3 regions of the Cupriavidus sp. PET2-C1 genome follow, and region 3 is predicted to be linked to each of the others. Evidence: predicted binding sites of a transcription regulator. Region 3 holds the regulator's gene; each other region holds the start of a gene.
The links. The regulator NrdR, encoded in region 3, represses ribonucleotide reductase genes. The targets are predictions, from matches to a motif close to CACNANATNTNGTG.

Region 1 (9,793 bases), 570 kb from region 3:
ACCCGGCTGGCGGTAGCCGCGCTGCTGCTGGGCTACGCCTGGCTGCCGGCGCAGCGCGCCGAGGCCGAGCGGGCGGCGCAGGCGCTGGCCAGCGGAATGGGCGGCGGGTTCGGCAGCGGCCTGGCCGCGCTGCCGCTGGCCGTGCCCTATGCCGTAGTGGCGCTGGTGATGGTGGTCGCCACGCTCTGGTGGCGCCGCGGCTTTCACCTGCGGGTGCGCTTCCAGGTGCTGGCCGACCTCGCCCTGCTGGGCCTGATTTTTCACGCGCAGGGCCATCGCGGCGAGGGGCTCGCCATGATCTTCCTGCTGCCCGCGCTGCAGGCCGGCGCGCTTACCAGCCTGCTGTTCGCGCTGTTTGCCGCGGCAGCTTCGGCGCTGCTGGTGATGAGCGCCCCCTTTGCGCAGACCTTGCTGTTGCGCCAGGCCGACGCGGGTTTGCTGGGCTCGGGGCTGTATGGGCTGGTCTTCATGATCGCGGCCTCGCTGATGTACCTGCTGGCCAACCGCCAGCTTGCGCAGGAGCGGCTGGCGCTGGCGCGCGAGCAGGAGCTGCGCCTGCAGCAGCTGGTCAACCGCCTGATGGTCAACGACATGCAGGACGGGGTGATGCTGCTGCGTGCCAACGGCGCGGTGGTGGCGGCCAACCCGGCCGCGGTGGTGCTGCTGGGCGTGCAGCCGGCCGAGCGGGGCAAGCCCACGGACACGCCCGCCAATGGGCGCGATGCGCTGTTCGACCTGCGCCAGATCCCCCGCCTGCAGCCGTTGATGGAGATGCTGCGCGACTGGGTGCGCAGCAAGGACGATGCGCCCCGCATCCTGCAATTGCTGCCGCTGCCGTCGCGGCCATCCTCGGGGCGTGGCCCCATCTTGCATACGCGGCTGCGGCTGCGCTTCTTGCTGCCGGGGCTGGCCAGTCTGCGCTCTACCTTCGCGTCCTCGATGTCGGTCTCGCTCAGTGCGCAGAACGCCATGAACACCGGCGCCTGGAACGAGTTGTCGCCCGAGGCGGCGGCCCGGCTGCGCCTAGCCATCGCGCAGAGCGAGGCCATGGCGTGGCGCCCGGAGGACGAGGCCCTGCTGCGCAGCGAGATGCGCGATACGGTGCTGGTCCATATCGAAAGCTGGGAGCGCATCGCCGAGCAGGTGCAACAGGAGAAGCTGGCCGCCATGGGGCGCCTGGTGGCCAGCGTGGCGCACCAGATCCGCAATCCGCTGGCGGCCATCAGCCAGGCCAGCGAGCTGCTGGCCGAAACCAGCCGCCGGGCCGCGCGCCCGGGCGAGGCGGGGCGCGCGGAGGGCGATGTGGATGCGCGGCTGCTGCGCATCATTCACGACAATGTGGGCCGGCTCGACCAGGTGGTCTCGGATGTGCTGCAGATGTCGCGCCGCCCGCGCACCGAGCGCACCACGGTGGACCTGAACCAGGCGCTGCCGGAGATCGTCGGCCGCTGGCGGCTGGAGATGCGCGCCCGCTCCGCCAGCGACGACCCGGTTGGCGCGCGGCGCGTGCCGCGTCCGGCCGAGATCAACGCCAATGCCATCCGGCTCACGGTGGACGTGGCACGCCCGGTCATCTTCGATGCCTCCCAGTTGCAGCAGGTGCTTGGCAACCTGCTCGACAACGCCTGGCGCTATTGCAGCCGCCTGCCCGGGGCGATCCGCCTGCTGGCCCATGCGCTGGACCAGCACCATGCCGAGCTGATCGTCTGGAACGATGGCGTCGAGGTGTCGCGCGAGCACCAGCGCACCTTGTTTGAGCCCTTCTTTACCAGCAACGCCCAGGGCACCGGCCTCGGGCTGTTCATGGCGCGCGAGCTATGCGGCGCCAACGACGCCCAGGTGCGCTACGGCACCATTTCCATCGACGCGCTGCTGGCGCAGACCGGCATGCTGGCGCCCGCCGCACGCGATACACTGCCGGCCAAGGCCTTTGTCCTGACCTTGCGCATCGAAGCGCCGGACAGCGCGGGTGGCTGAGCCGCGCCGGCGTGCCCGGCCACCCGATCAGCACCGCGTTCGGTAGCCGTCCCGGCCCCATTTCGCCACTTCGCCATTTCGTCACTTCGCCAGATCGCCAGACGCAGACCCATGCCCCTCAAGACGCCAGGCCCCGATCCGATTCTCGTCATCGACGACGAGGCCGACCTGCGAGAACTGCTCGATATCTCGATCCGCCGCATGGGCCACGATGTGGTGCTGGCCGGCTCGCTGGCCGAGGCGCGCCAGCAGCTCGCCGCGCGCCGCTATAGCCTGGTACTGACCGACATGCGGCTGGGCGACGGGCTTGGCATCGATATCGTGCGCCAGCTCTCGAGCGCGCCGGAGCGGGTGCCGGTGGCCGTGATCACCGCCTACGGCAGCGCCGACAATGCCGTGGAGGCGCTCAAGGCGGGCGCCTTCGACTACATCGCCAAGCCGGTCTCGCTGGACCAGCTGCGCAGCCTGATCCTGAATGCGCTGGGGCGCCAGCAGCGTGACGGCGCCGAGGGTGCCGAGGGCGGTGACGGCGGCAGCGGGGCGCACGAAACCGTGGACCGCGCCGTCAACCTGCTGCCCGGCCATTCCCCTGCCATGCATGAGGTGCGCCGCTCGCTCTCGCGGCTGGCGCGCAGCATGGCGCCGATCGTCATCAGCGGCGAGTCCGGCAGTGGCAAGGAGCGCGCGGCGCGCGCCATCCACGCGGTCAGCGCGCGCGCAGCGCATCCCTTTATCGCGGTCAATTGCGGCGCCATCCCCGAGACCCTGATGGAATCGGAGTTCTTTGGCCATGTGAAAGGCGCCTTCACCGGGGCCGACGCCGAGCGCGGCGGCTTTTTCCAGGCAGCGAACGGCGGCACGCTGCTGCTCGACGAGGTGGCGGACCTGCCGCTGGCGATGCAGGTCAAGCTGCTGCGCGTGCTGCAGGAGCGGCGCGTGCGCAAGATCGGCGCGAGCCGCGAGGAGAGCGTGGACGTGCGGGTGCTGTGTGCCAGCCACAAGGATCTTTCCGCGATGGTCGCCTCCGGCCAGTTCCGCCAGGACCTGTTCTACCGCCTCAATGTGCTGGCGCTGCGCATGCCCACGCTGCGCGAGCGGCGCGAGGATATCCCGGTGCTGGCCAGCGCCATCCTGGAGCACCTGGCGGTGCGCTATGGCGATCCCCATCCCAAGCGGCTGGCGGCGGCCGCGCTGCAGCGGCTGTCCGACTATCCGTTCCCGGGCAATGTGCGCGAGCTGGAGAACCTGCTCGAGCGCGCCTATGCCTTCGCCGAGGGCAATACCATCGAGGTGGACGACCTGGGCCAGATGGATGCGGGCATGGGCCATACGGCCATGCCACGCCCGCCCGCGCCGCACGCCTACCTGGCTACGACGGCTGCGCCGGCCGCCGCGCCGGCATCGTCCGGCTTGCGGCCCGACACCATGCAGGAGCTTGCGTACGATGCGCGGGCCGAATCCCGGCGCGGCGCGCAGCCCGATCTGTTTGCGCCGCCCGCGGACGCTTGCCGTGCCACCTTCCCGATCGACCTGCCAGGCCGGCTCGAAGCGCTAGAGCGCGACCTGATCCTGCAGGCGCTGCAGCAGACCGGCTTCAACCGGACAGCCGCCGCGCCGCTGCTGGGCTTGAGCTTTCGCCAGCTGCGCTACCGCATCCAGCAGCTTGGCATCCGCGAGGGCCGGGACGACCCGGCCGACGGTGCCGCCGAAACCAGCGAAGCGATGCGCGACGGGCTGCTGGCGGCGGATGGAGATCGCGATGCCTGACCACGACCCGGCCGCCAGGTTGGCGCCAAACTCGTCATTCGTCCCCGACCCGGCAGGCTGGGTGCCCGCGGCGCGGCGCGTGCCGTCGCCTAATTTCGACGCCCGGCCCGCGCACACGCCGGTGGACCTGGTGGTGATCCACAACATCAGCCTGCCACCCGGACAGTTCGGCAGCGGCGATATCGAAGCCTTTTTCCTGAACCGTCTCGACCCGTCCCGCCATCCGTTTTTCGAGACAATCCATCAAGTGCAGGTGTCGGCGCATTTCTTGGTGACGCGAGAGGGCGAGCTGGTCCAGTTCGTGTCTTGCCTGGACCGTGCCTGGCACGCAGGCCAGTCCGAGTTCTTCGGCCGGCCCCGGTGCAACGACTTCTCCATCGGCATTGAGGTCGAAGGCAGCGACGACCAGCCGTTCACGTTGGCCCAATACCACACCACCGCGGCGCTGGTGCATGCCCTGCTAGGCACCTATCCGGTGCGGGCCGTGGCGGGGCACAGCGATATCGCGCCAGGGCGCAAGACGGATCCGGGGCCACATTTCGACTGGGCGGGCTTTGCCGCCGCGGCCGGCGTGGCGCCCGCGCAACTGCCTTACCGCAAAGAACAGCCCTGAGGCAAGGGCAACAAGCCAGGTCTAGGGGGATAGCCGTGATCTGGGGAAAACCCTGATAAAGTCCGCGCCTATCGAAGAGGTCAGGTCAATCAAAAAAATTTCGCGTCATGGTGCGGTAACGAACCGCCGGGCGGATTCCCTTGCGTCTCTTGGGCTAGCGGGTATGGCGCAGCGCCGCATGCTGCGCCAGCACTGGAATTCGCGCCAAAAAAGCGCTTGTCAAGACTGGTGAATCCGCCCCGTTTCACTATACTTAGTCCAGTTTTTCGCATCGACCACTAGATCTAGTGGTGCTTTCGGGGAGCCGGCCTAGGTGTGCAGTTACCGCCGCAGCAATGGCTGCGGTCCGCCGAAGGGCCGGCGCATCACAAGAGTCCCAGCAGAATCCAGCAATAGCAGCGCGCCCTCCCGGGTAAGACCGGCCGGCGTGTCTGAGCCTTTTTGCGCATTTTGCCCGGGACTCTTTGTCACTCATAAAACACGGGTCAGAACAGGAGTTCCTCATGCAGACAGCCCAGAACGAAATCTCCACCGGCGCAAGCGCCGCCGGTGCGGCAGCGAACGCGCAGTCGAGCCCCGCTACTGCCGCCGCTGGCAGCTACCAGGACTACAAGATCATCCGACGTAACGGCGCCGTCGTGGCGTTCGAGCCGAGCAAGATCTCGGTGGCGGTGACCAAGGCCTTCCTCGCCGTCAACGGCGGGCAGGGCGCCGCTTCGGCGCGTGTGCGCGAAGTGGTCGAGCAAGTGACCCAGAATGTGGTCCGCGCGCTGCTGCGCAGCCGCCCTAACGGCGGCACCTTCCATATCGAAGACGTGCAGGATCACGTTGAGCTTGCGCTGATGCGCTCGGGCGAGCATGAAGTGGCCCGTGCCTACGTGCTGTACCGCGAGAAGCGCACCCAGGAACGCGCCCAGGCAAACGCCCAGGCGGTGGCCCGCGTGCAGGAAGGCGGCGCCACGTTCAACGTGACCGATGCGGGCGTGGCCCGCGTGCTGGACCTGGGCGCGCTGCATGGCCTGATCGACAACGCCTGCTCGGGCCTTGGCGACGCCGTCAGCGCCGAGCCGATCCTCAAGGAAACGCTGAAGAACCTGTACGACGGCGTGCCGATGACCCAGGTCTACGACTCCGCCATCCTGGCCGCGCGTACCCTGATCGAGAAGGACCCGGCCTACAGCCAGGTCACCGCGCGTATCCTGCTGCACACCATCCGCAAGGAAATCCTGGGCGCCGAAGTGACCCAGACCGAGATGGTGTCGCGCTACGCCGACTACTTCCCCAAGTTCATCGCGCGCGGCATCGAAGCCGAGCTGCTGGACGAGAAGCTGGCCACCTATGACCTGGTCCGCCTGGGTGCGGCACTGGACGCCCAGCGCGACTTCCAGTTCAACTACCTGGGCCTGCAGACCCTGTACGACCGCTACTTCCTGCACATCGACGAGACCCGCATCGAAATGCCGCAGGCATTCTTCATGCGCGTGGCGATGGGCCTGGCGCTGGGCGAGAAGGACCGCGAAGCCCGTGCCATCGAGTTCTACCAGCTGCTGTCGTCGTTCGACTTCATGTCGTCCACGCCGACCCTGTTCAACTCGGGCACCCGCCGCTCGCAGTTGTCGTCGTGCTACCTGACCACCGTGTCGGACGACCTGGAAGGCATCTACGAGGCGCTGAAGGAAAACGCGCTGCTGTCCAAGTTCGCCGGCGGCCTGGGCAACGACTGGACCAATGTGCGCGCCCTCGGCTCGCACATCAAGGGCACCAACGGCAAGTCGCAAGGCGTGGTGCCGTTCCTGAAGGTGGTGAACGACACCGCCGTGGCGGTCAACCAGGGCGGCAAGCGCAAGGGCGCGGTCTGCGCCTACCTGGAAACCTGGCACCTGGACATCGAGGAATTCCTCGAGCTGCGCAAGAACACCGGCGACGATCGCCGCCGCACCCACGACATGAACACGGCGAACTGGATTCCCGACCTGTTCATGAAGCGTGTGATGGAAGCCGGCGAATGGACCCTGTTCTCGCCCGCCACCTGCCCGGACCTGCATGACCTGGTCGGCAAGGCATTCGAGGAAGCCTACCTGGGCTACGAAGCCAAGGCCGCCCGCGGCGAGCTCAAGCTGTTCAAGAAGATCCCCGCCATGCAGCTGTGGCGCAAGATGCTGGGCATGCTGTTCGAGACCGGCCATCCCTGGATCACCTTCAAGGATCCGTGCAACATCCGCAGCCCGCAGCAGCACGTGGGCGTGGTGCACAGCTCCAACCTGTGCACGGAAATCACGCTCAACACCAACGACAGCGAGATCGCCGTTTGCAACCTGGGTTCGGTGAACCTGGTCGCTCACCTGAAGCAGCAGGCCGACGGCACCCAGGTGCTCGATCACGCCAAGCTCGAGAAGACCATCCGCACCGCGATGCGCATGCTCGACAACGTGATCGACATCAACTACTACGCGGTCGAGAAGGCACGCAACTCCAACCTGCGCCATCGCCCGGTCGGCATGGGCATCATGGGCTTCCAGGACTGCCTGCACATGCTGCGCCTGCCGTACGCCAGCGACGCCGCGGTGCAGTTTGCCGACACCTCGATGGAAGCGGTGTGCTACTACGCCTACCGTGCCTCCAGCGAGCTGGCGGAAGAACGCGGCCGCTACAGCACCTATGAAGGCTCGCTGTGGGATCGTGGCATCCTGCCGCAGGACTCGCTCAAGCTGCTGGCCGAGGAACGCGGCGGCTACCTGGAAGTGGATCATTCCTCGACCATGGACTGGGACAGCCTGCGCGCGCGCATCAAGCAGCACGGCATGCGCAACTCGAACTGCATCGCGATCGCGCCGACGGCAACGATCTCGAACATCATCGGCGTGTCGGCCTGCATCGAACCGACCTTCCAGAACCTGTACGTCAAGTCCAACCTGTCGGGCGAGTTCACGGTGGTCAACGACTACCTGGTGCGCGACCTGAAGGCGCGCGGCCTGTGGGACGAAGTGATGGTCGCCGACCTGAAGTATTTCGACGGCAAGCTGGCCCGCATCGACCGCATTCCGCAAGACCTGCGCGACATCTACGCGACGGCCTTCGAAGTCGAGCCGAGCTGGCTGGTGGAAGCCGCCAGCCGCCGCCAGAAGTGGATCGACCAGGCCCAGTCGCTGAACATCTACATGGCCGGCGCCTCGGGCAAGAAGCTGGACGACACCTACAAGCTGGCCTGGCTGCGCGGCCTGAAGACCACGTACTACCTGCGCACGATGGCAGCCACCCACGTGGAGAAGTCCACCGTGTCGCGCGGCTCGCTCAACGCCGTGTCGTCGGGTAGCGACGGCGGCATCAGCGCCGCCGGCATCGACCAGGCCGCCGCCTCCGCACCGGCCATGCCGGAAGCCGAAGGCGCGGTCTGCACGATGCGCCCGGGCGACGCCGGTTTCGACGAGTGCGAAGCCTGCCAGTAAGCCGCCTGCCAGTCAGTCATTACCTGCCCTGATCCTCGCCGCGCCGCTCGCGCGGCGAGGACGGCGGCAAACCAAAGCATTCCACGGAGAACCACACCATGCTGAGCTGGGACGACGACGTTCAAGCCACCCCGCAGGCTGCCCCGCAGCCCGCGCCGAATCCCACCGCCACGCCTGCTGCCGCACGCTCTGTCGACCAGCACGGCGTGCTGCCGCCGGCCGCCACGCAGCCGGCAGGCACGGGTATCCTCGGCAACCTGCCGGCGTCCGACGCACCGACGGACCGCCGCGTGAACGCCGCCGACAAGCGCGTCATCAATGGCTCGACCGACGTCAACCAGCTGGTGCCGTTCAAGTACAAGTGGGCCTGGGAAAAATACCTGGCCGGCTGCGCCAACCACTGGATGCCGCAGGAAATCAACATGTCGCGCGACATCGCGCTGTGGAAGGACCCGAACGGCCTGACCGAAGACGAGCGCCGCGTGATCAAGCGCAACCTCGGCTTCTTCGTGACCGCCGACTCGCTGGCCGCCAACAACATCGTGCTGGGCACCTACCGCCAGATCACCGCGCCGGAATGCCGCCAGTACCTGCTGCGCCAGGCCTTCGAAGAAGCGATCCACACGCACGCCTACCAGTACATCGTGGAGTCGCTCGGCCTCAATGAAGCCGAGATCTTCAATGCGTACCACGAAGTGCAGTCGATCCGCGACAAGGATGAGTTCCTGATCCCGTTCATCGACACGCTGACCGACCCGGCCTTCAAGACCGGCACGCCGGAGAACGACCAGAAGCTGCTCAAGTCGCTGATCGTGTTCGCCTGCATCATGGAAGGCCTGTTCTTCTACGTGGGCTTCACGCAGATCCTGGCCATGGGCCGCCAGAACAAGATGACCGGCGCCGCCGAGCAGTACCAGTACATCCTGCGCGACGAGTCCCTGCACTGCAATTTCGGCATCGACCTGATCAACCAGATCAAGCTCGAGAACCCGCACCTGTGGACCGCCGAGTTCAAGGAAGAGATCACCGCGCTGTTCAAGAAGGCCGTGGACCTCGAATACCGCTACGCCGAGGACACCATGCCGCGCGGCGTGCTGGGCCTGAACGCACCGATGTTCAAGGGCTACCTGCGCTTCATCTGCAACCGCCGCTGCCAGCAGATCGGCCTGGAGCAGCTGTTCCCGAACGAGGAAAACCCGTTCCCGTGGATGAGCGAGATGATCGACCTGAAGAAGGAACGTAACTTCTTCGAGACGCGTGTCATCGAGTATCAGACCGGCGGGGCGTTGTCCTGGGATTGAGCAGGGTTGGTGTTAGCTCTCCGAAAGCTTGAAGGTTTCAAGCCAGAGGTTGAAACTTCCTGAAGTCAAAGCTTGAAAGCCTAAAACAGGCGACGCAACGAGCGTCGCCTGTTTCGTTCTAAGGCCCTTCACCGCCACACAAAGTGGGGGCTAGACCGTGAGTCTTGACTTAGAAAAACTCAAAGCATCCATGGCAGCGAGCACCACCCTTGCGAGTAAAGTGGCAAGGATCGAAGTAGAACGTGCGTCCTGGCGCCAGACTTTGGCGCAAAGCAACAGCATTGCCCAGCAAGTCAGGGAGTTCACACAGGTTGGCTCTGCAGTTGCTCAGATTGCGAGGGACTTGAAGGTTTTGCAGCCAGCCGTTCTGACCATCGGCCAGCAGTACAAAGAGCTTATTGGGGAGAGGTCTGCTGCCATGCATGCCATCAGGCAATGGCACGAGTCGCAGAGGACCCAGCAAGAGAGCATCCGTAAGATGCTCGAACCCATTGCGGATTTAAGAAAGAGCCTCCTGCTGGATTCTTCGACTCAAGATCTCATCAAAGAGCTTGCTAAAGGCAACTCGATCCGTCATCAGTTCAAGGACATCTTGGATCAGGCCGCAGGCATTGGCTCTGCTGCCAAGCATTGGGCCCAGCAGAGGGAGGATGTCAGGACCCAGACCAGGAAGATCGTTGAAGACCTTC
Region 2 (9,793 bases), 990 kb from region 3:
CCGCCGTGACCAGCATGGCGATCGCATACACGCGCGGCACCACGGTCCAGCTGCCGCCGGCGGCAACGATCAGCGCCGGCGCCACGAACTTGGTCAGGGCCGAGCCGGAGTTGCCCGCGCCGAAGATGCCCATGGCCAGGCCCTGGCGGGAGCGCGGGAACCACCGCGCCACATAGGGCGTGCCCACCGAGAACGAACCGCCCGCCAGGCCCACGAACAAGCCCAGGATGAGCAACTGCGGGAGCGTGGTGGCGTGCGAGATCATCCAGATCGGAATGACCGTGGCCAGCATCAGCACAAAGAAGACGATGCGGCCGCCGTAGCGGTCGGTCCAGATGCCCAGCGGCAGGCGGATCAGCGCGCCGCTGAGCACGGGCGTGGCGGCCAGCAGGCCGAACTGGGTTTCAGACAGGCCGAGCTGCTGCTTGATGGGAATGCCCAGCACCGCAAACATCATCCATATGGCAAAGCAGATGGTGAAGGCGAAGGTGCTGGACGCCAGCACCGCATAGGCGCGGCGTGGCACCGGCTCATGCGGGAGGGGTTGGGTGGCCATGGCCATGCTCCTGTGTCAACAATGACGATCGGCTCCCAGCGTAGAGAGCGCGACCGCAATTGACCATTCGCCGGCAGCACATGTGCAGGTGCCGGTGGAGCTAGTTCCAATGGGGAGGGGGTGCCCGCTCGGGGCAGGCCTGGCGCCGTGGAAGAGGGCGCCAGGCGGAGTGACAGGTACGTTCAGCCCGCTATGCGGTGCGCCCTGTCGTCATGCTTGATGCCGAGCCGGCGGGCAAGCTTGTGCAGGTTGCTCGCGTCCACGCCCAACTGGCGGGCGGCCTGTGCCCAGTTGCCGCCCCGCGTGGCCAGTGCCTGCTCGATGCAGTGCCGCTGGCATTGGTCCATCGCCTCGCGCAAGGTGGCTGCCGCAGGGGCGAACGCAACCGGCTCGGCGCTTGGGGGCGGGGCTGCGGCACCGGCCGGCGCCGGGTCCAGCCCGTCGAGATCGAGGCGTTCCGCCTCCAGGGTGACGATGTCGTTGCGGTTCGCGCCGCGGCTGACGGTCTTGAGCGCCGCCCGGCTGATGACATGCTCCAGCTCGCGCACATTGCCCGGCCAAGGGTAGCGGCGCAGGGCGGCTTCCGCGGCGGCGGACAAGCGCAGGCTGCGCAGGCCGAGCCGGGCGCGATTGAGTTCCAGCATCCGGCCCGCCAGCAGCAGCACGTCGTTGCCGCGCTCGCGCAGCGGCGGAATCGGGATCGGGTAGACCGAGAGCCGGTGATATAGGTCGGCGCGAAACGACCCGTCGCGCACGTGATCGCGCAGGCTGCGGTTGGTGGCCGCGATGATGCGCACGTCGACGCGGCGAGGGCGGTCGGAACCCAGGCGCTGGATTTCGCCGTTCTGCAAGGTGCGCAGCAGCTTGGCCTGGATCGAGAGCGGCAGCTCGCCCACCTCGTCAAGGAACAGCGTGCCGCCGTCGGCCGCTTCGAAGCGGCCCGGCCGTTCGCCCACCGCGCCCGAGAACGCGCCCTTGGCGTGCCCGAACAGTTCGCTCTCGGCCAGCGATTCCGGCAGGGCGGCGCAATTGACATGGATCAGCGGTTGCGCGCGCCGCCGCGAGAGCCGGTGCAGCCGGTGCGCGAAGAGTTCCTTGCCCACGCCGGTTTCACCCAGCAGCAGCACCGGGAGCTCCGAGTCGGCCACCACCGTCAGCTCATGCAGCAAGCGGCTGATTGCTTCGCTCTGGCCGATGATCTCGCCATCGTCGCGGGCTGCGTCGCCCAGCGGGGCTTCGCCGCGCGTGAGCCGCAGCGCGCGGATCTCGGCTTCCAGCCGTGTCGTGCGGATCGCCGCCTCGACGACTACCGTCAACTGCCGCAAATCGGCCTGCGCCGCTTCGCCAAAGGTGCCGACGGCCAGCGCGTCGAGCGTCAGCACGCCCCACGGCTGGCCTTCCACATGCAGGCTCGTGCCCATGCAGTCGTGCACCGGCAGGGGCTCGCCCACGTGCTCGTCGATCAGCCCGTCGTAGGGGTCGGGCAGCACGCTGTCATGGTGGAAGCAGGTCACGCCGCGCCTGGCCAGGATAGCGGCCAGCCGTGGATGGAGTCCCACCGCGAAACGCCGCCCGAGGGCATCGCGCACCAGTCCGTCGATCGCCACCGGCCGCAGTTGATCCGCTTCCAGTTGCAGGAGCGCGACGGCGCCGCAGCGGAAGTGGGCACGCAGGCTGCTGACCAGCCGCTGCAGCCGCACTGCCTGCGGAAGATCGGCAACGAGGTCCGTCAGCAAGAGATTTTCCATCATGGTCAATTAAACCCTGTTGGGTATTTTTCACCCTTATTCGGTAAGGGTAAATAATACCCTCAAAAAAATAAGCCATTGATTCTTTGCATGAATTTTTCGGGCACGGGTTTCGCTATGTGAGTGATGCACCCCTTACAAAGGAGAACATCATGAGCATGACTGAACAATCGCTGGGCCAGCTTGCCCGCAAGATCCCAGGCGCCACCCGCGTGTTTCACGACTACCAGCTGGATTTCTGCTGCGGCGGCAAGCAGAGCCTGGGCGAGGCTGCGCAAGCAGCGGGCCTGGATGCGCAGGCGATCGAGGCACGCCTGCTATTGCTGCAAGCCCAGGCGCAGCGCGACGGCCGCGACTGGGGCACCGCGTCCGCGGCCGACCTGATCGCCCATATCCTCGCGCGTTACCACGAGGTCCATCGCCAGCAACTGCCCGAGCTGATCCGCCTGGCGCGCCGGGTGGAGCAGGTGCATGGCGACCGCGAGGATTGCCCGCTTGGCCTGGCGGACCACCTCGGGGTCATGCAGCAGGAGCTGGAGAGCCATATGCAAAAGGAAGAGCAGGTCCTGTTCCCGCTGCTTGCACGCGAGCTCGGCAACATGGCGGGTGGCCCCATCTCGGTCATGCGCATGGAGCACGACGAGCACGGGCAGGCGCTGCAACAGCTCAATGCCTTGACCAACGACATTACCTTGCCCCGCGCCGCGTGCAACACTTGGCGCGCGCTGTACCTCGGGCTGCGCACCTTGCGCGAAGACCTGATGGAACACATCCATCTCGAGAACAACATCCTGTTCGACAACGCTGAGCAAGCCGCTCCGGCCCACGCCTGATCCCGCCGCGACAGGCACACGCATCACAGCGAGACCCATCATGGGACAATACAAAAGACTCTGGTTCACCCTGATCGCCGTCGTGGCGGTCACCTTTTCGCTGCTTGGCTACTACGGCACCGAGGTCTACCGCAAGGCGCCGCCGATTCCGCTGCAAGTCGCGACCGCTGACGGCAAGGCCCTGTTCAGCAAGGACGATATCCTCGACGGCCAGACCGCATGGCAATCCGTCGGCGGCATGCAGCTCGGCTCCATCTGGGGCCACGGCGCCTACCAGGCGCCGGACTGGACCGCCGACTGGCTGCACCGCGAGCTGACCGCCTGGCTCGACCTGGCCGCGCGCGATACCTACGCCCGCACCTATGCCGCGCTCGACGGGCCAACCCAGGCCGCGCTGCGCGAGCAGCTCCGCGCCGAGTACCGTGGCAACCGCGCCGACGAGGACAGCGGCGTGCTCACCGTCTCCAGGCGCCGAGCGCAAGCCATTGCCGCCACCGCCGCTTACTACGAACGGCTGTTCTCCGACGCGCCGGAGCTGCGCAAGAGCCGCGAGAGCTTCGCCATGAAGGAGAACACGCTGCCCAGCGCCGAACGCCGGGTGAAGCTGACGCACTTCTTCTTCTGGACCGCATGGGCTGCCGCCACCGAGCGCCCCGGCCTCACCGCCACCTACACCAATAACTGGCCGCACGAGCCGCTGATCGGCAACCAGCCCACCAGCGAGAACATCATCTGGTCCATCGCCAGCGTGGTGGTGCTGCTCGCGGGGGTTGGCTTCCTGGTATGGGCCTGGTCATTCCTGCGCGGACACGAAGAGGCACCGCCCGCCGTGGCCGCGCGCGACCCGCTCACGGCGTTCGCGCTCACGCCGTCGCAACGCGCATTGGGCAAATACCTGTTCCTGGTGGTGGCGCTGTTCGTGTTCCAGGTGCTGATCGGCGGCCTGACGGCCCACTACACGGTGGAAGGGCAGAAGTTCTACGGCCTTGAGCTGTCGAAGTGGTTCCCGTACACGCTGATGCGCACCTGGCACATCCAGAGCGCGCTGTTCTGGATCGCCACCGGCTTCCTGGCCGCCGGCCTGTTCCTGGCGCCGCTCATCAACGGCGGCAAGGACCCGAAGTACCAGAAGCTTGGCGTGGACGTGCTGTTCTGGGCCTTGGTGGTGGTCGTGGTGGGCTCGTTTACCGGCAACTACCTGGCGATCGCGCAGGTCATGCCCGAGAACCTGAACTTCTGGCTGGGGCATCAAGGCTACGAGTACGTCGACCTGGGCCGCCTGTGGCAGATCGGCAAGTTCGCCGGCATCCTGTTCTGGCTGGTGTTGATGCTGCGCGCCATCGCGCCGGCGCTGCGCACGCCGGGCGGCGACAAGAACCTGCTGGCCTTGCTGACATCCTCGGTGGTGGCCATCGGCCTGTTCTACGGGGCCGGCCTGTTCTACGGCGAGCGCACCAACCTGTCGGTGATGGAGTACTGGCGCTGGTGGGTCGTGCACCTGTGGGTCGAGGGCTTCTTTGAAGTGTTCGCCACCACGGCGCTGGCCTTTATCTTCTCCACGCTCGGCCTGGTGTCGCGGCCGATGGCCACGGCGGCCAGCCTGGCCTCGGCGTCGCTGTTCATGCTGGGCGGCTTGCCTGGCACCTTCCACCATCTCTACTTCGCCGGCACCACGACGCCGGTGATGGCGGTGGGCGCCAGCTTCAGCGCGCTTGAAGTCGTACCGCTGATCGTGCTGGGCCACGAAGCCTGGGAGAACTGGCGCCTGAAGGACCGCGCACCGTGGATGGCCAGCCTGAAGTGGCCGGTGATGTGCTTCGTCGCCGTGGCGTTCTGGAACATGCTGGGCGCCGGCGTATTCGGCTTCATGATCAACCCGCCGATCTCGCTGTACTACGTGCAGGGCCTGAACACCACACCGGTGCATGCCCATGCCGCGCTGTTCGGCGTCTACGGCTTCCTGGCGCTGGGCTTCACGCTGCTGGTGCTGCGCTATATACGGCCTGCCTACGCGCTGAACCAAGGCTTGATGAAGACAGCGTTCTGGGGGCTCAACGCGGGCCTGGTCCTGATGATCGGCACCAGCCTGCTGCCCATCGGCATCATCCAGTTCCACGCCAGCGTCAGCCAGGGGCTGTGGTATGCGCGCAGCGAGGCCTTCATGCAGCAGCCCATCCTGCAGACGCTGCGCTGGGTGCGCACCTTCGGCGACGTGGTGTTCATCGCCGGCGCGCTCTCGATGGCGCTGCAAGTGGTACTGGGCCTCGCCGGCAAGGCACCGGCGCTGAGCGCGCCGGAAGGGCGCCTGAACGCGGCGCAACAGTAAGCAGGCAGCGGGTTGCGGCGGACCTGCCGCGGCAACCCGCTTTGGTTGAAGTCAACAACAAGAACAACATCATCATGAAAACACGCCGCTTCTTCTCTCCCGTTTCCATTTCCATTGCCGCCGCGGTGCTGGCGGGCACACTGTCCACGGGCGGCCTGGCGGCCGCACCCGGGCAGGCGCCTGGCCAGCATGAGCCGGCCGGCGCCGCCCAGGCCGGCGTGAAGCGCTATGCCCTGCAAACCAATATCGTCGACGGCAAGATGGTGTTCGTCGATCATGCGGGCAAGGTCAACCCGTTGCTGCGCGCGGAAGTCGGCGATACGGTGGAGATCTCCATCGCCAGCGGCGAGGGTGCCGAACATGACCTCGCCATTCCCGGGCTGAACGTCGCATCCAAGCGTTTCAGCGCCGCCACTGGCCCGGCGACATTGCGCTTTACCGTGACGCAGCCGGGCAAGTTCGCCTACATCTGCACCGTGGCCGGCCACCGGCAGATCGGCATGGAAGGCGTGTTCGAGGTCAGCGGCACGGCCAGCACGCCCGCCTCGGCGCAGGGCGAGGCCGGCCGCTCGGCCACTGCCCTGTACACCGTGGCGGCAGCGTCGCCGCGCGCACCCGACCCGGCCGCCGTCAGCGTCGCGGGCGATCCCGCCGCCGTGCCCGCGCCCATCGGCGCGCGCGCCCCGCAGACACTGAAGTACCGCATGGAGACGGTCGAGCTGGCCGGGCATCTCGACGATGGCACCTCATTCACCTACTGGACCTTCGACCGCAAGGTGCCCGGGCCGATGCTGCGCGCCAAGGTAGGCGACACCATCGAGCTGACGCTGGCCAATGCCCGCGACAGCAAGATGATCCACTCCATCGACCTGCACGCGGTCACCGGCGGGCACGGCGGCGGCGCGCATACGCAGGTGGCGCCGGGGCAGGAGAAGACGATCACCTTCAAGACGCTCAATCCGGGCTTGTACGTCTACCACTGCGCGACGCCGCTGGTGCCTCAGCACATCGCGGCGGGCATGTACGGCATGATCCTGGTCGAGCCCGAGGGTGGCCTGCCGAAGGTCGATCGCGAGTACTACGTGATGCAGGGCGAGATGTACACCACGCGGCCGCATGGCGCGCCCGTGCACCAGGAAGCCGATCTCGAAAAGATGGCCGCCGAGCTGCCGGATTACTACGTCTTCAATGGCGCGGTCGGCTCGCTGTCCAAGACCCACAAGCTGCTTGCCAACGTCGGTGAGACGGTGCGCATCTATTTCGGCGTGGGCGGTCCCAACAAGGTGTCATCGTTCCACGTGATCGGCGAGGTATTCGATACGGTCTACAGCGAGGGCTCGCTGAGCAGCATCAAGCACGATGTGCAGACCACTCTGGTGCCGCCCGGCGGCGCCACGATCGTCGAGCTGAAAGTGCAGTACCCCGGCAGCTACCTGCTGGTGGACCATGCGCTGTCCCGTGCCGGCAAGGGCCTGGTCGGCGTGCTGGATGTCGCCGGCAAGGCAGACCCGGCGATCTACCGGGAGGGCACTACGCGCTGAAGCCAGTCCGGCGGCGCGGACTCCCGTGCCGCCGGCAAAGACTGGAAAAGACCGGAAAAGATGGCATACGCTTGCCCGCCGTCAATCTACATATAGTGTTTGCCCGGTACGCTCTATCCCACATTTAGTGTGAATGTGAATGTGAATGCTGTTGGGAGAAGATATGGAACACAGTACGGAAGCCGTCGTTGCCAGCCTGCCCGGGGAGGTCGTCAAGCGCGATGGAGAAAGAACCGCTTTCGCCGTCGAGCGCATCCGGTCCGCATTGCGCCGCGCTGGCGCCGCGGCCGGCGAATTCGGCGAAGCGCAGGCAGCCAGCCTGGCCGAGCAGGTGTGCAGGGTCCTGGCGCACCGCTTCCATGACCAGACACCCGGTGTCGAGCAGATTCAGGATGTGGCCGAGCAGGTGCTGATTGCCGCCAACTACGCGAACACGGCGCGCGCGTTTATTGCCTATCGTGGCCAGCACGCCCGGTTGCGCCAGGACCGCAAGGCCCTGGTCGACGTGGAGGCATCGATCAACGAATACCTGAGCAAGGCGGACTGGCGCGTCAATGCCAATGCCAACCAGGGCTACTCGCTGGGCGGGCTGATCCTGAACGTGGCGGGCAAGGTGACCGCCAATTACTGGCTGTCCCATGTCTACGCGCCGGAAATCGGCGAGGCCCACCGCAACGGCGATATCCATATCCACGATCTCGACATGCTCAGCGGCTACTGTGCCGGCTGGTCGCTTCGCACGCTGCTGCATGAGGGTTTCAACGGCGTGCCGGGCAAGGTGGAAGCGGGGCCGGCCAGGCGCATGTCGTCCGCCGTGGGGCAGATCGTCAATTTTCTCGGCACGCTGCAGAACGAATGGGCCGGTGCGCAGGCGTTCTCGTCGTTCGACACGTATATGGCGCCATTCGTGCGCAAGGACGCCATGTCCTACGCCCAGGTGCGCCAGTGCATCCAGGAGCTGATCTACAACCTGAATGTGCCGTCGCGCTGGGGCACGCAAACGCCTTTTACCAACCTGACCTTCGACTGGACCTGTCCCGATGACCTGCGCGAACAGGTGCCGGTCATCGGCGGCCAGGAGATGCCGTTCACCTACGGCGAATTGCAGGAAGAGATGGACCTGATCAACCGCGCCTATATCGAGGTGATGACGGCGGGCGATGCCAAGGGCAGGGTGTTTACCTTCCCCATCCCGACCTACAACATCACGCGCGACTTTCCGTGGGAATCGGAGAATGCCACGCGGCTGTTCGAGATGACGGCGAGGTACGGGCTGCCGTACTTCCAGAATTTCATCAACTCGGAGCTGGAGCCAAATATGGTGCGCTCCATGTGCTGCCGGCTCCAGCTGGACCTGCGCGAGCTGCTCAAGCGCGGCAACGGCCTGTTCGGCAGTGCCGAGCAGACCGGCAGCGTGGGCGTGGTCACCGTCAATTGCGCACGCCTGGGCTACCTGCATGCCGGCGACGAAGCGGCGCTGCTGCGCGCGCTGGACCGTCTGCTTGAACTGGGCAAAGAGAGCCTGGAGAACAAGCGCAAGCTGATCCAGCGGCTGATGGATCAGGGCCTGTTCCCCTATTCGAAGCGTTACCTCGGCACCTTGCGCAATCATTTTTCAACGCTGGGCGTGAACGGCATCAACGAGATGATCCGCAACTTCACCGCTGACCGGCGCGACATCACCTCGGAATGGGGCCATGCCTTCGCGCTGCGCCTGCTGGAACACGTGCGCGAGCGCATCGTGGCCTTCCAGCAGGAAACCGGCCATCTCTACAATCTCGAAGCCACGCCGGCCGAGGGGGCGACATACCGCTTTGCCCGCGAAGACCGCAAGCGCTGGCCGGAGATCCGCCAGGCCGGCACGGCGGCGCAGCCCTACTACACAAACTCTTCGCAACTGCCGGTGGGATGGACCGACGACCCCTTCGAGGCGCTGGCGCGGCAACAGGTCTTGCAGTCCAGGTACACCGGCGGCACGGTGCTGCATCTGTATATGGGCGAGCGCCTGTCCAGCGGCGAGGCCTGCCGCGAACTGGTGCGGCGCGCGCTGACGCGCTTTCGCCTGCCGTACATCACGGTGACGCCGACGTTCTCGATCTGCCCCACGCACGGCTACCTCGCCGGCGAGCATCCGTTCTGCCCGCGCTGCGATGAAGAGATCCTTGCACGCAAACGAGACCAGCTCGCCGCCTGACCAGGATCAGCCGTTCTTCTCGTGCCCTAGTTTTTTCAACCCACTCTCAAGACGGAGTAAATCTGATGACTCACCAATTTCAATTTCAATCCTCGCCATCCACGCCATCCCAATCTTGCAGCGCCGTGCTGCGCGACGAGGAGCGCCAACCCTGCGAGGTCTGGACCCGCGTGATGGGCTACCACCGGCCGGTCTCCAGCTTCAATACCGGCAAGCAGGGCGAGCACCGCGAGCGGCGCTTCTTCACGCAGCCCCATGCCACCGACGCCTGACGTACGCGCGGCGGCGGCCCGGCGCCGGCACGACTCGGCCACGTTGCGCGTTGGCGGCATGACGCCGCTGACCACGATCGATTTTCCCGGCCGCCTGGCCGCCGTCGTGTTCTGCCAGGGCTGTCCCTGGCGGTGCGGCTATTGCCACAACCAGGACCTGCTGGACGCCGGCGCACCGTCCGCCATCGCCTGGACGGACGTGCTGGCCTTCCTGCAAACCCGGCAGGGCCTGCTCGACGGCGTGGTGTTTTCCGGGGGCGAGCCAACGCTGCAAGCGGCCCTGGCCGGCGCCATTGCGGGCGTGCGGGCCAGGGGCTTCGAGG
Region 3 (9,793 bases):
CCGGTTGCCGTTGGATGAGCCGGTTACGCTCGTGCCGTTGATTTTGGTCAGGAAGGAGCTTTGCGTATTATTTTGCTCCTCCGACCAGTTGCATTGCCATTTTTCGCTGGCGCCCCAAGTGGCGTAATTGCCGGAGACAACCCGCAGTTGCGGCGCCTGGGTATTGCTCTGGGAGTTGACGTTGCTTGAATCCTTAGGAGTCACGTTGCAGATAGTGAGCCCGCCTCGGGTCAGGTTGGTCACCGCCCAACTGTTGTAGCTGTTTGCGGCGCCGCTAGGCTTGGAAACCCCGTCTGGATAGACCGCAAGGCTGATGGTCTTGTTGCTGCTGGTATCCACGCTCATGACCCAGCCCGTCAGGGTCGTGTTGGCCGGTGCGGGTGAGTTGGCGGTCATGACAATCTGGTCGCCGATGCTGATGTTCGCGACCGAGCTGAGTTTGATCCCGGTGATGACATTGGCCGCGACGGTGACCGTGGTGCTCGACGTCAATGTGGGCCCGGCCGCTTCCACCGTCAGCGGAACCAGTTTGCTGACATCGGATCCGTTGTAGAACTTGGCCCATGCGTGCGCGTCCATCGGCAGGAAGGCACGTTCCAGCACAGTGGTGGTCGCGGTATCTGTGGAGCGGAAGCCGCCGTACAAGATCTTGCGCACTTCGTCGATGCGGCTCATGCTCGCCCAGTTCAGGAAGTTGCCGCTCCAGGCGGAGCCGTTGCAGTACTTGTCGGTAGTGACGGCTGACGGCACGAAGGCATGCTGGGTGCTGCCATCGTAGGTGTAGCACTTGTACGAATCGAAGTAGCCGGCGTAGTCGATGCTGTTGGTATAGGTCGTGTCGAGCACGCCGTCACCATTCAGGTCGGTGTAGTCGTTGTAGGCCCTCTGGTGCAGTGTATGGTCCTTGGACAGGTCGATCATCACCATGGGCGGCACATTGCCGCCCGCATAGAGGGGGCGCTTTGCCAAGTTCAGCTGCGTGGCGCATGCCGATGCGACGGCCAGGATGGCGGACGCGAGGGCCAGCAACAACTGGAGGCCGGTGACGGGGCGGAAACGGGCTTGCTGGGTCATGGTGCGCTCGACGGATGTTTAGGATGGTTGCGCAGAACGGCTCAGAACCGGACGACTTCCTGCACCATGACCTTGGTGTTCGGATTGGCTCCGTAACCAATGGCGGTTACGCGGAAGACATAGCGGGTGGAGCCGGCGCGCAGGCTGCCGTCGGCGATGTCCGGAAGGGATTCGATGATGTAGCGCGGTTGCTTCGACACATTCCCGGCGGTCAGCGCTGCCTGCTGGGTCATTTCGCCGAGCGTGACGGAGTGCGCGCCATCTTCGATGTAGCGTTCCCATACCGGTTGTCCCGAGGTGGCCGGTATGCAGAAGCCCTTGAAGCTGGCGACATCGCAGGTGTCCGACGCGCCGGTGCGGCCGCTCAGGGCGCGTGTCATGCTGATATCGGTGCGCGCATCCCGCAAAGCCGCTTCCGCCGCCTGCAGGGCGATGTTCTGGTCGCGGGAGTTTCGCGCCATGCGTTCGCCGGAAAGGCTGGTCAGGCTGGCAGACAATCCCAGCATCGTCAGGATCACGAGAAACAGGAGCACCACGATCAGTGACATGCCGCGTTGCGTGCGCACTGGGGCGCCGCGGCAGGTCATGGGACGGTCGGGTCGGTTGTTCATCTCTGGCCTAGTTCAAGCGGTTGCGGACTGCGATATAGAACGTGAAATGCTTGCGCAGGCGCCCGTCCACAGGCAGATGCACGACGCTGCCTGCATCGCTGGCGGGTGCCACGTTGGCGGGCGCATAGGCTGTGCCGAAGTGGCTCAATGTGGTTGAGAGCGGCGCGGGGTTGGTCCGGCTGTCACCGACCAGCACCACAGAAACCATCATCGCCCGGACATTGGCCATGACCGCGACACCCGGCGGCACATAACGATTGATCGCCTGGTCGCCATCGGTGTCCTCGCCCAGCAGTACCTGGAAGCGCTCCACGCCGGGGAATAGGGGCGTGGTGGTGCCATTCGCGGTGCACTGTAGCCACGGCATGCCGGATGCATCGTTGGCGATCGAGAAGGTTTCCGCCTGCAGCACGATATTGCTGACACCTTTGCCGGTGCAGTCGACGATGGTGCCGTCAGGGTTTGGCGTCGGCACGGACGCGGCGGCGGCCAGCGCGTCCGAACCGAAATAACGGAACGTCAACGTGTCGCTTGTGTTAGTGCCGGTGTCGTTGGTCGCGTCGATGGTGTTGGCGTTGGCAAAGGTGGTGCCTGCCGGGAAGTCGCTGTAGCCGGCCTGGCGCACGTCGCGCTGGAGCAATTGAGCAATCGCGCGCGCGTTCTCCTGGATGCCGGCCAGGTCCGTCTGCGTGCCGTAGGACGCCCGCTGTGACAGGTAGAAGGACGAGATCACGATCAGCAGCAGCATGCTGATGACCAAGCCGACCATCAGCTCGACAAGCGTAAAGCCGCGCGCGCGGCGCGTCAGTTTGCGGCCTGCCTTTCTCATGGTACGAACGCCGTGACAAAACGTTGATAGACCGGGTCCTGGTTAGTCGGCACCTTATCTTCCTGCCACCAGATCTTGATCGCGTAGGGGGCACCGCTTGCGTTGTCGCACTGCGGATTGGCCGGCGTGCCATCGTCCGGCGTGCTGTCGATGCAGACGGTGCCGAGCCCGCTGGGCAACGCGGCCGCCGTGTCGTCGAGCCAGGCCTTGTAGCTGCTTGCGGCCATCTGCGCTGGCGTGCACCCTGCGGTAGTGAAGCAGGCGACCGTGGTCAGGCCGACGGGCTGGTTGTAGGCACCCGCGGTCATCGCGGCTTCGTTGCTTCGTAACTGGTCAGCAAGGTTGTAGGCCAGCACGGTCGCGACGTTGCGCATGGAAGCCGTACGGCCATCGACCAGTGTGCGCAACTGCAGGGCAGCCAGCGCTAGCACGCCGAATGACAGCACCACGATCGTCACCAGGGCCTCGATGAGGGTGAATCCGGAAGCGGGGCGACGCCGGCTGTGCGTGCGTTCGGGATGCGCTATCTTCATGGCATCAAGGGCAAGCGACTTGCTGCGAGGTGGGCTTGCCGCTGCCCGTGAGTGAGACGCGTTGGCCGGCGCTGGTCGATGACTTCGCGCAGAACTGCCAGGAGCCAAGCGAATCTGGCGCGCCCCAGGAGCGCAAACGGATGCTGGTGGCGCCGGTGCTCAAGCTGCTGGCCACGATGGCCATGGAACTGGCAGGCGGATCGCTTTTGCGGATCACCTCTTCACCTTTGCTGATGATGTTGTCGCCATTGCTGTCGACAAAGACCACGCGACGCTGGGCCCAGTCACTGGTGCAGTTGGTGCCGTCGGCGGTGGGGCAGACGGTGATTGTTGTATTGCGACGTGCTGCTTCGCTACGGGCGATCTCCACGTCGCTGACCAGATTGGATGATTCCGTCGTCATCCTGCTGCGATGGATGAAGGAGCTGAAGTTCGGGACTGCTGCTGCCGCCAGGATGGCGAGAACCGAAAGCGCCACCATCAGTTCGATGAGAGTGAAGCCGGCTTGCCGAGTGGCGCGTAGCGCAGAGGGGAGGGAGGAGCGGTTGGCAGCGTGCCAGAGGGCGTAGGGGCGTGAATCGGCCAGCGCTGCCCATGCACTGCGCAGCGCTTTCCCCGGTGCCCACGATAGCCTGGTGCGCACAAGCGCAACCAAGCCCGCTGCCGCAAGGCAGGAAGGCTGACCCATGTTCGACTCCCGTCCGAAAACTGTTTTTTTTTCTTGTTGGTGTGTTTCGCCTCTCCGGGCGAGTCCACCGTACCTTCTGTTCTTATATAAGAAGGCAGTGCAGATTAAACCGCTTTCCTTGGAAGTCTGCTACCCCTTCCGTGGGGTAGACGCCGAAAACTCGTCCAGCATGTCGCGGAATTCCGACACGTCCTCAAAGCTCCGATACACCGAAGCAAACCGGATATAAGCAATCTTGTCCAACCGGCGCAGCTCGCGCATGACCAGTTCCCCGACCTGGCTGCTGGGGATTTCCTTCTCGCCGAGGGCGAGCAGTTTCTCTTCGATGCGGGTGATGGAGGCGTCGATGGCTTCAGCCGAGACCGGGCGCTTGCGCAGGGCGAGGCGCATCGAGTCTTTCAGCTTGTCGCGGGTATAGTCCGCGCGGGAGCCGTTTTTCTTGACGATGGCGGGGAAGAACAGCTCGATCCGCTCATAGGTGGTGAAGCGGCGGTCGCAGGATTCACAGCGGCGGCGGCGGCGCACCGTATCGCCTTCTTCCGACATGCGCGTGTCCAGGACCTGGGTGTTGGAATGGGCGCAAAAAGGGCATTTCATGCCTGACCACCTCGAAGTTTGAGCCGGGGCGCGTGCCGCGCAGGCAGCGTTTTGTCATTCTGTGTCGCGCCGGGCTGGGTTGGCAAGGCCCGCCGCAGGCGCGGCGCGCGCCGCGGCGGGGCTGCCGGCCACCCGCGCGTGGCGGGTGGCGCCGGGCTTTAGCCGTAGACCGGGAAACGCTTGGTCAGGGCTGCCACTTGCTCGCGCACGCGCGCGATGTTGGCCAGGTCGTGCGGGTTTTCCAGCACGTCGGCGACGAGGTTGGCCACCAGGCGGGCTTCTTCTTCCTTGAAGCCGCGGGTGGTCATGGCCGGCGAGCCCAGGCGGATGCCCGAGGTGACGAACGGCTTTTCCGGGTCGTTGGGGATGGCGTTCTTGTTGACGGTGATGTGTGCCTCGCCCAGGACCTTTTCGGCTTCCTTGCCGGTGATCTGCATGGCGCGCAGGTCGACCAGCATGACGTGGCTTTCGGTGCGGCCGGAGACGATGCGCAGGCCGCGCTCGATCAGCGTTTCGGCCAGCACACGGGCGTTCTTGACCACTTGCTGCTGGTAGGTCTTGAACTCGGGCGACAGGGCTTCCTTGAACGCCACTGCCTTGCCGGCGATCACGTGCATCAGGGGGCCGCCCTGGATGCCGGGGAAGATGGCCGAGTTGATGGCCTTCTCATGCTCGGCCTTCATCAGGATCACGCCACCGCGCGGGCCGCGCAGGCTCTTGTGGGTGGTGGTGGTGACAAAGTCGGCGTGCGGCACCGGGTTGGGGTACACGCCGGCGGCGATCAGGCCGGCGTAGTGGGCCATGTCGACCATGAACAGGGCGCCGATGGACTTGGCTACCTTGGAGATGCGTTCGAAGTCGATGCGCAGGGCGAAGGCCGAGGCGCCGGCGATGATCAGCTTGGGCTTCTTTTCCTGCGCCAGCTTTTCCAGCGCGTCGTAGTCGATGTCTTCGTTGGCGTCCAGGCCGTAGCTGACCACGTTGAACCATTTGCCGCTCATGTTGAGCGCCATGCCGTGGGTCAGGTGGCCACCTTCGGCCAAGCTCATGCCCATGATGGTGTCACCCGGCTTCAGGGCGGCGAAGAACACGCCCTGGTTGGCCTGCGAGCCGGAATTGGGCTGCACGTTGGCGGCTTCGGCGCCGAACAGTTGCTTGACGCGGTCGATGGCCAGTTGCTCCACGACGTCGACGTACTCGCAGCCACCGTAGTAGCGCTTGCCGGGATAGCCTTCGGCGTACTTGTTGGTCAGTTGCGAGCCTTGCGCGGCCATCACGGCCGGCGAGGTGTAGTTTTCCGAGGCGATCAGCTCGATGTGCTCTTCCTGGCGCTGGTCTTCCTTCTGGATGGCGGCAAAAAGCTCGGGGTCGATCTGGTCGATCGTATAGCGGCTGCGTTCGAACATGGCGAAAACTCGTCTGAAAAAAGGGGAATTCCGAATGGCTTCGGGGTAGGGCGCGCGGGGAAGGCACAGGCGACCGGCGCCGGTCGCGTTAGCTATCCGGCGCAGGGCGCACCCTGCTTCCCATTCGCTGCCCAGGCGAGCGGCAGGCGCTTGAAACATCGCGCCAGAGAACTTTGCGCTTCCTCGTGGTAGTACCCACTGACTTCGCCAGTCGCGCAAGATGGAATGGTTGGCGGCAGTTTAACGCGAGGCGCTGGCTCGCTGCAAGACGGTGCTGCGGGGCCTGAGACCGAAAGTCAATGCCTTGTCTGTCAAGCTATGTAATTGTTGTAATGTCAGACAAGGGTTTACACCGGGTCGGGCCGGCTCCCGTTACAATCGCGGCCATGAGCAACAATGTGTGGGCCTTGCGGGTGTACTGGGAAGACACCGACGCGGGCGGCGTAGTGTTCTACGCCAATTACCTCAAGTTTTTCGAGCGCGCCCGTACCGAGTGGCTGCGCTCGCTTGGCATCGAACAGCAAGCGCTGGCCGATGAGACCGGCGTCGTCTTCATCGTCAGAAGCACGGCGGTGGACTACAATGCCCCCGCCCGTCTGGACGACTTGCTTGAGATCCGGACACAGATTGAACGGGTTGGCCCGGCGTCGGTCCAATTCGCCCAGGAAGCCTGGCGTGGTGAGCAATTGCTGGCTACTGGCGCCATCCGGGTTGGGTGTGTTGATCGTAGCACATTTCGCCCGACTCCCATTCCCGCTCCTGTCCTTGCAACCATCAAGACCGCTCGATGAATCCCGTGACCGTCACGCAAGACCTGTCGATCATTTCGCTGGTGCTGCACGCCAGTGTGCTGGCACAGGCCGTCATGGCCCTGCTGCTGGTGATGTCCCTGTTCTCGTGGACATATATCTTCCGCAAGCATTTCTCCCTGCGCGCCGCGCGGACCCAGACCGAGGGGTTCGAGCGCGACTTCTGGGCCGGCGGCGACCTGCAGGCCCTGTATCAGAGCGCAGCCAACAATCGTCACAACACCGGCGCGCTGGAACGGATCTTTGAATCCGGCATGGGCGAGTACCTGAAGGCGCGCGAGCGCAACAATGACGCCGGCGCGCTGCTCGATGCCGCGCGGCGTGCGATGCGCGCGGCCTACCAGCGCGAGATGGATGTGATGGAATCGCATCTTCCATTCCTGGCGTCGGTCGGTTCGGTCAGTCCGTACATCGGCTTGTTCGGCACCGTATGGGGGATCATGAACGCCTTCCGCGGCTTGTCCAATGTGCAACAGGCAACGCTTGCAGCCGTGGCGCCCGGCATTGCGGAGGCGCTGGTCGCCACCGCCATCGGCCTGTTCGCGGCGATTCCGGCGGTCATTGCCTACAACCGCTACGCCACCGAAGTAGATCGCCTGGCCATCCGCTTCGAGAGCTTCATGGAAGAGTTCCTGAACATCCTGCAACGGCAGACCCGCTAAAGCGCCGAAACCACCAACGTCTTCGGTCAAGGAGAACCAGCAATGGCAGCGATACAGCGCCGTGGCGGCTCGCGCCGCCGGGCCAGTGCCGACATCAACGTCGTGCCTTACATTGACGTGATGCTGGTGCTGCTCGTCATTTTCATGGTGGCGGCACCGATCGTGAATCCCGCCGTGGTTGACCTGCCCAGTGTGGCCAACGCCACTCAGCAGCAAAAGGCGCCCCCCATCGTCGTGACCGTGCATGAGGACGGCACACTGACCGCGCGCGGCAAGGATAACGCCGGCAACAGCTTCGAGCGCAAGCTCGACAAGCAGGGCCTGATCGACTTCGTGCATCAGCGCCAGAACGAGAATCCCGATCAGCCGGTGGTGATCGCCGCCGACCGCTCGGTCAAGTACGAAGCCGTGCTGGACGTCATGTCAGTGCTCAAGGCCGACGGCGTGAAGCGCGTCGGCCTGATGGTCAAGCCCAAGTAAGCACCGCCCCACGCGATGAAAACCGCCGCCTATCCTTATCAGCCGGCCCCGGAGCGGGGAACCCTGCGTTCCTTCCTGCTCGCGGTTTTCATGCACCTGCTGCTGGGCATCGTGCTGTATTTCGGTGTGCACTGGCAGAGCAGCACCCCGGTCGGTGCCGAAGCCGAGCTCTGGGATGAGATCCCGGCCACTACCGCACCGCCGCCACCGCCGCCTCCCGCACCCCTGCCCATCGTACAAGCCCGTCCGGCGCCGCCTGCGCCAGCGGTGAGGTCTCGTGCCGAAGAAGACGCCGAGATCGCCCTCCAGCAGCAAAAGCGCCGCCAGGCCGAGGCCGCCGCCCGCGAAGAGGCGCGCCAGCAGGCCGACCTGCGCGCGCGCCAGGAAGCCGAGCGGCAGGAAGCGGCCCGCAAGGAGGCGGCCCGCAAGGATGCCCAGCACAAGGACGACCTGCGCCGCGAAGAGCAGCGCCGCGAAGAACAGAAGAAGGACGAGCTGAAGAAGGAAGCCCAGCGCAAGGAAGACGCGCGCAGGCAGGCCGTGCTGCAGGAGCAGCGCAAGGAGCAGGCTGAGCGCGAGCGCAAGGAAGCCGACGCCAAGGCCCGCGCCGAGGCCAAGAGCCGTGCCGAGGCCGATGCCAAGGCGCGCGCCGAGGCTGACGCCAAGGCAAAGGCAGCCGCTGACGCCAAGGCCAAGGCTAACGCCGAAGCCAAGGCCGCCGCCAACGCGAAAGCCAAGGCTGATGCGGATGCCAAGGCCAAGCGCGACGCCGCCGCCAATGCCCAGCGCCACAGTGAACTGGCGCGGCTGCAGGCCATGGCCGGCGGCGGGGCGGCAGTTGGCGGCGCCGGCGGTGTCGGCAGCAGCGCTGGCAGCGGTGCGGGGTCGGGCGGCAAGGCCTCGCCTGGCTACCCGGATCGCGTGCGTCGCCGCGTCAAGCCGAATATCGTATTTACTGAAGACGTGCCTGGCAATCCGGCCGCGGTGGTGTCGGTTCAACTGGCGCCGGACGGCTCCTTGATGTCCGCGCGGCTGTCCAAGTCCAGCGGCAATTCGGGCTGGGACAACGCCGTGCTGCGCGCCGTGGAGCGCTCGGATCCGCTCCCCCGCGACGAAAACGGCAAGGCGCCAGCCAGCTTCACGATCACCTTCAAGCCTAAGGATTAAGAGGGACGGCGATGTCGACGGCACGGGAACACTCGAATTGCAACATATTGCAACCTACGTCGATGCACTGCAGTCCCAACGCTACGATGACAGGTTGCCTGACGCAGCCGGCAAATGTGCCCAGGGCACGCGATACGGGCATGCGACAAGCCTTCAGCATGCTTGCCCGTTCCACGGCTCCCGTTTGCCGGCCGCGCTCGATGAATATTGATCTCGATTGAGGAGCAGCATGCGAAAGCTTTGGGCCCCCCTTTGGCTGGCCGCGCAGCGGCACGGCACCCGCGCGCACGCCCTGTTTGCCGGGCTGGCCGTGGTGCTGGCTTGTTCGGCCGGCAGCGCACAGGCGCAATTGAACGTTGAAATCACCGGTGTTGGCGCCAGCCAGCTCCCCATCGCCACGGCAAATTTCCAGGGCGAAGCTCAGGCCCCGCAAAATCTCACCGCCATCATCCGCAGCGACCTGCAGCGCAGCGGCCGCTTCCGCAATGTCGACCCGGGCGGCGCCACGGTGGCGGAGTCCGCCAATGCCGACCTTGGCAGCTGGAAGGCGCGCGGCGCCGATGCCTTCGTGGCCGGCAGCGTCACACCCACCGGCAACGGCCAGTACGACGTGCGCTTTCGCCTCTACGACACCGTCAAGGGCACCAGCCTGGGTGGCCTGGCCTTCACTGTCAGCGGCAACCAGCTGCGCGTGACCGGCCACAAGATCGCCGACTACATCTACGAGAAGCTGCTGGGCGAGCGCGGCGTGTTTGCCACGCGGCTGTCCTATGTCTCGCGGGTCGGCGGGCGTTTCCAGCTGCTGATCTCGGACTCCGACGGCCAGAACTCTCAGGTGGCGCTGACCAGCAACGAGCCGATCATCTCGCCTTCGTGGTCGCCGGATGGCAGCAAGGTCGCTTACGTGTCCTTTGAAGCCAAGAAGCCCGTGGTCTAC

Region 1: a site for NrdR is predicted at 4,634-4,647, ahead of ACX12D_RS16955 (ribonucleoside-diphosphate reductase subunit alpha). Genes of this name have one in related genera too.
Region 2: a site for NrdR is predicted at 7,089-7,102, ahead of ACX12D_RS09960 (ribonucleoside triphosphate reductase). Genes of this name have one in related genera too.

Annotation. Positions count from the first base shown of each region.
Region 1 is NZ_CM137259.1:3,757,182-3,766,974, reverse strand. Features, by position in the region: gene ACX12D_RS16970 (sensor histidine kinase) at 1-1,977, shown strand, start outside; gene ACX12D_RS16965 (sigma-54-dependent transcriptional regulator) at 2,089-3,744, shown strand; gene ampD (1,6-anhydro-N-acetylmuramyl-L-alanine amidase AmpD) at 3,737-4,357, shown strand; gene ACX12D_RS16955 (ribonucleoside-diphosphate reductase subunit alpha) at 4,861-7,803, shown strand; gene ACX12D_RS16950 (ribonucleotide-diphosphate reductase subunit beta) at 7,902-9,104, shown strand; gene ACX12D_RS16945 (SH3 domain-containing protein) at 9,295-9,793, shown strand, end outside.
Region 2 is NZ_CM137259.1:2,195,641-2,205,433, reverse strand. Features, by position in the region: gene ACX12D_RS09985 (MFS transporter) at 1-556, opposite strand, end outside; gene norR (nitric oxide reductase transcriptional regulator NorR) at 739-2,307, opposite strand; gene ytfE (iron-sulfur cluster repair protein YtfE) at 2,457-3,137, shown strand; gene ACX12D_RS09970 (nitric-oxide reductase large subunit) at 3,178-5,463, shown strand; gene nirK (copper-containing nitrite reductase) at 5,538-7,004, shown strand; gene ACX12D_RS09960 (ribonucleoside triphosphate reductase) at 7,168-9,198, shown strand; gene nrdD (anaerobic ribonucleoside-triphosphate reductase) at 9,264-9,470, shown strand; gene ACX12D_RS09950 (anaerobic ribonucleoside-triphosphate reductase activating protein) at 9,454-9,793, shown strand, end outside.
Region 3 is NZ_CM137259.1:3,183,331-3,193,123, reverse strand. Features, by position in the region: gene ACX12D_RS14450 (pilus assembly protein) at 1-1,074, opposite strand, end outside; gene ACX12D_RS14445 (pilus assembly PilX family protein) at 1,116-1,622, opposite strand; gene ACX12D_RS14440 (PilW family protein) at 1,693-2,433, opposite strand; gene pilV (type IV pilus modification protein PilV) at 2,511-3,047, opposite strand; gene ACX12D_RS14430 (GspH/FimT family pseudopilin) at 3,052-3,735, opposite strand; gene nrdR (transcriptional regulator NrdR) at 3,865-4,332, opposite strand; gene glyA (serine hydroxymethyltransferase) at 4,491-5,738, opposite strand; ZMP/ZTP riboswitch at 5,861-5,963, opposite strand; gene ybgC (tol-pal system-associated acyl-CoA thioesterase) at 6,125-6,529, shown strand; gene tolQ (protein TolQ) at 6,526-7,209, shown strand; gene tolR (protein TolR) at 7,252-7,689, shown strand; gene tolA (cell envelope integrity protein TolA) at 7,705-8,856, shown strand; gene tolB (Tol-Pal system beta propeller repeat protein TolB) at 9,086-9,793, shown strand, end outside.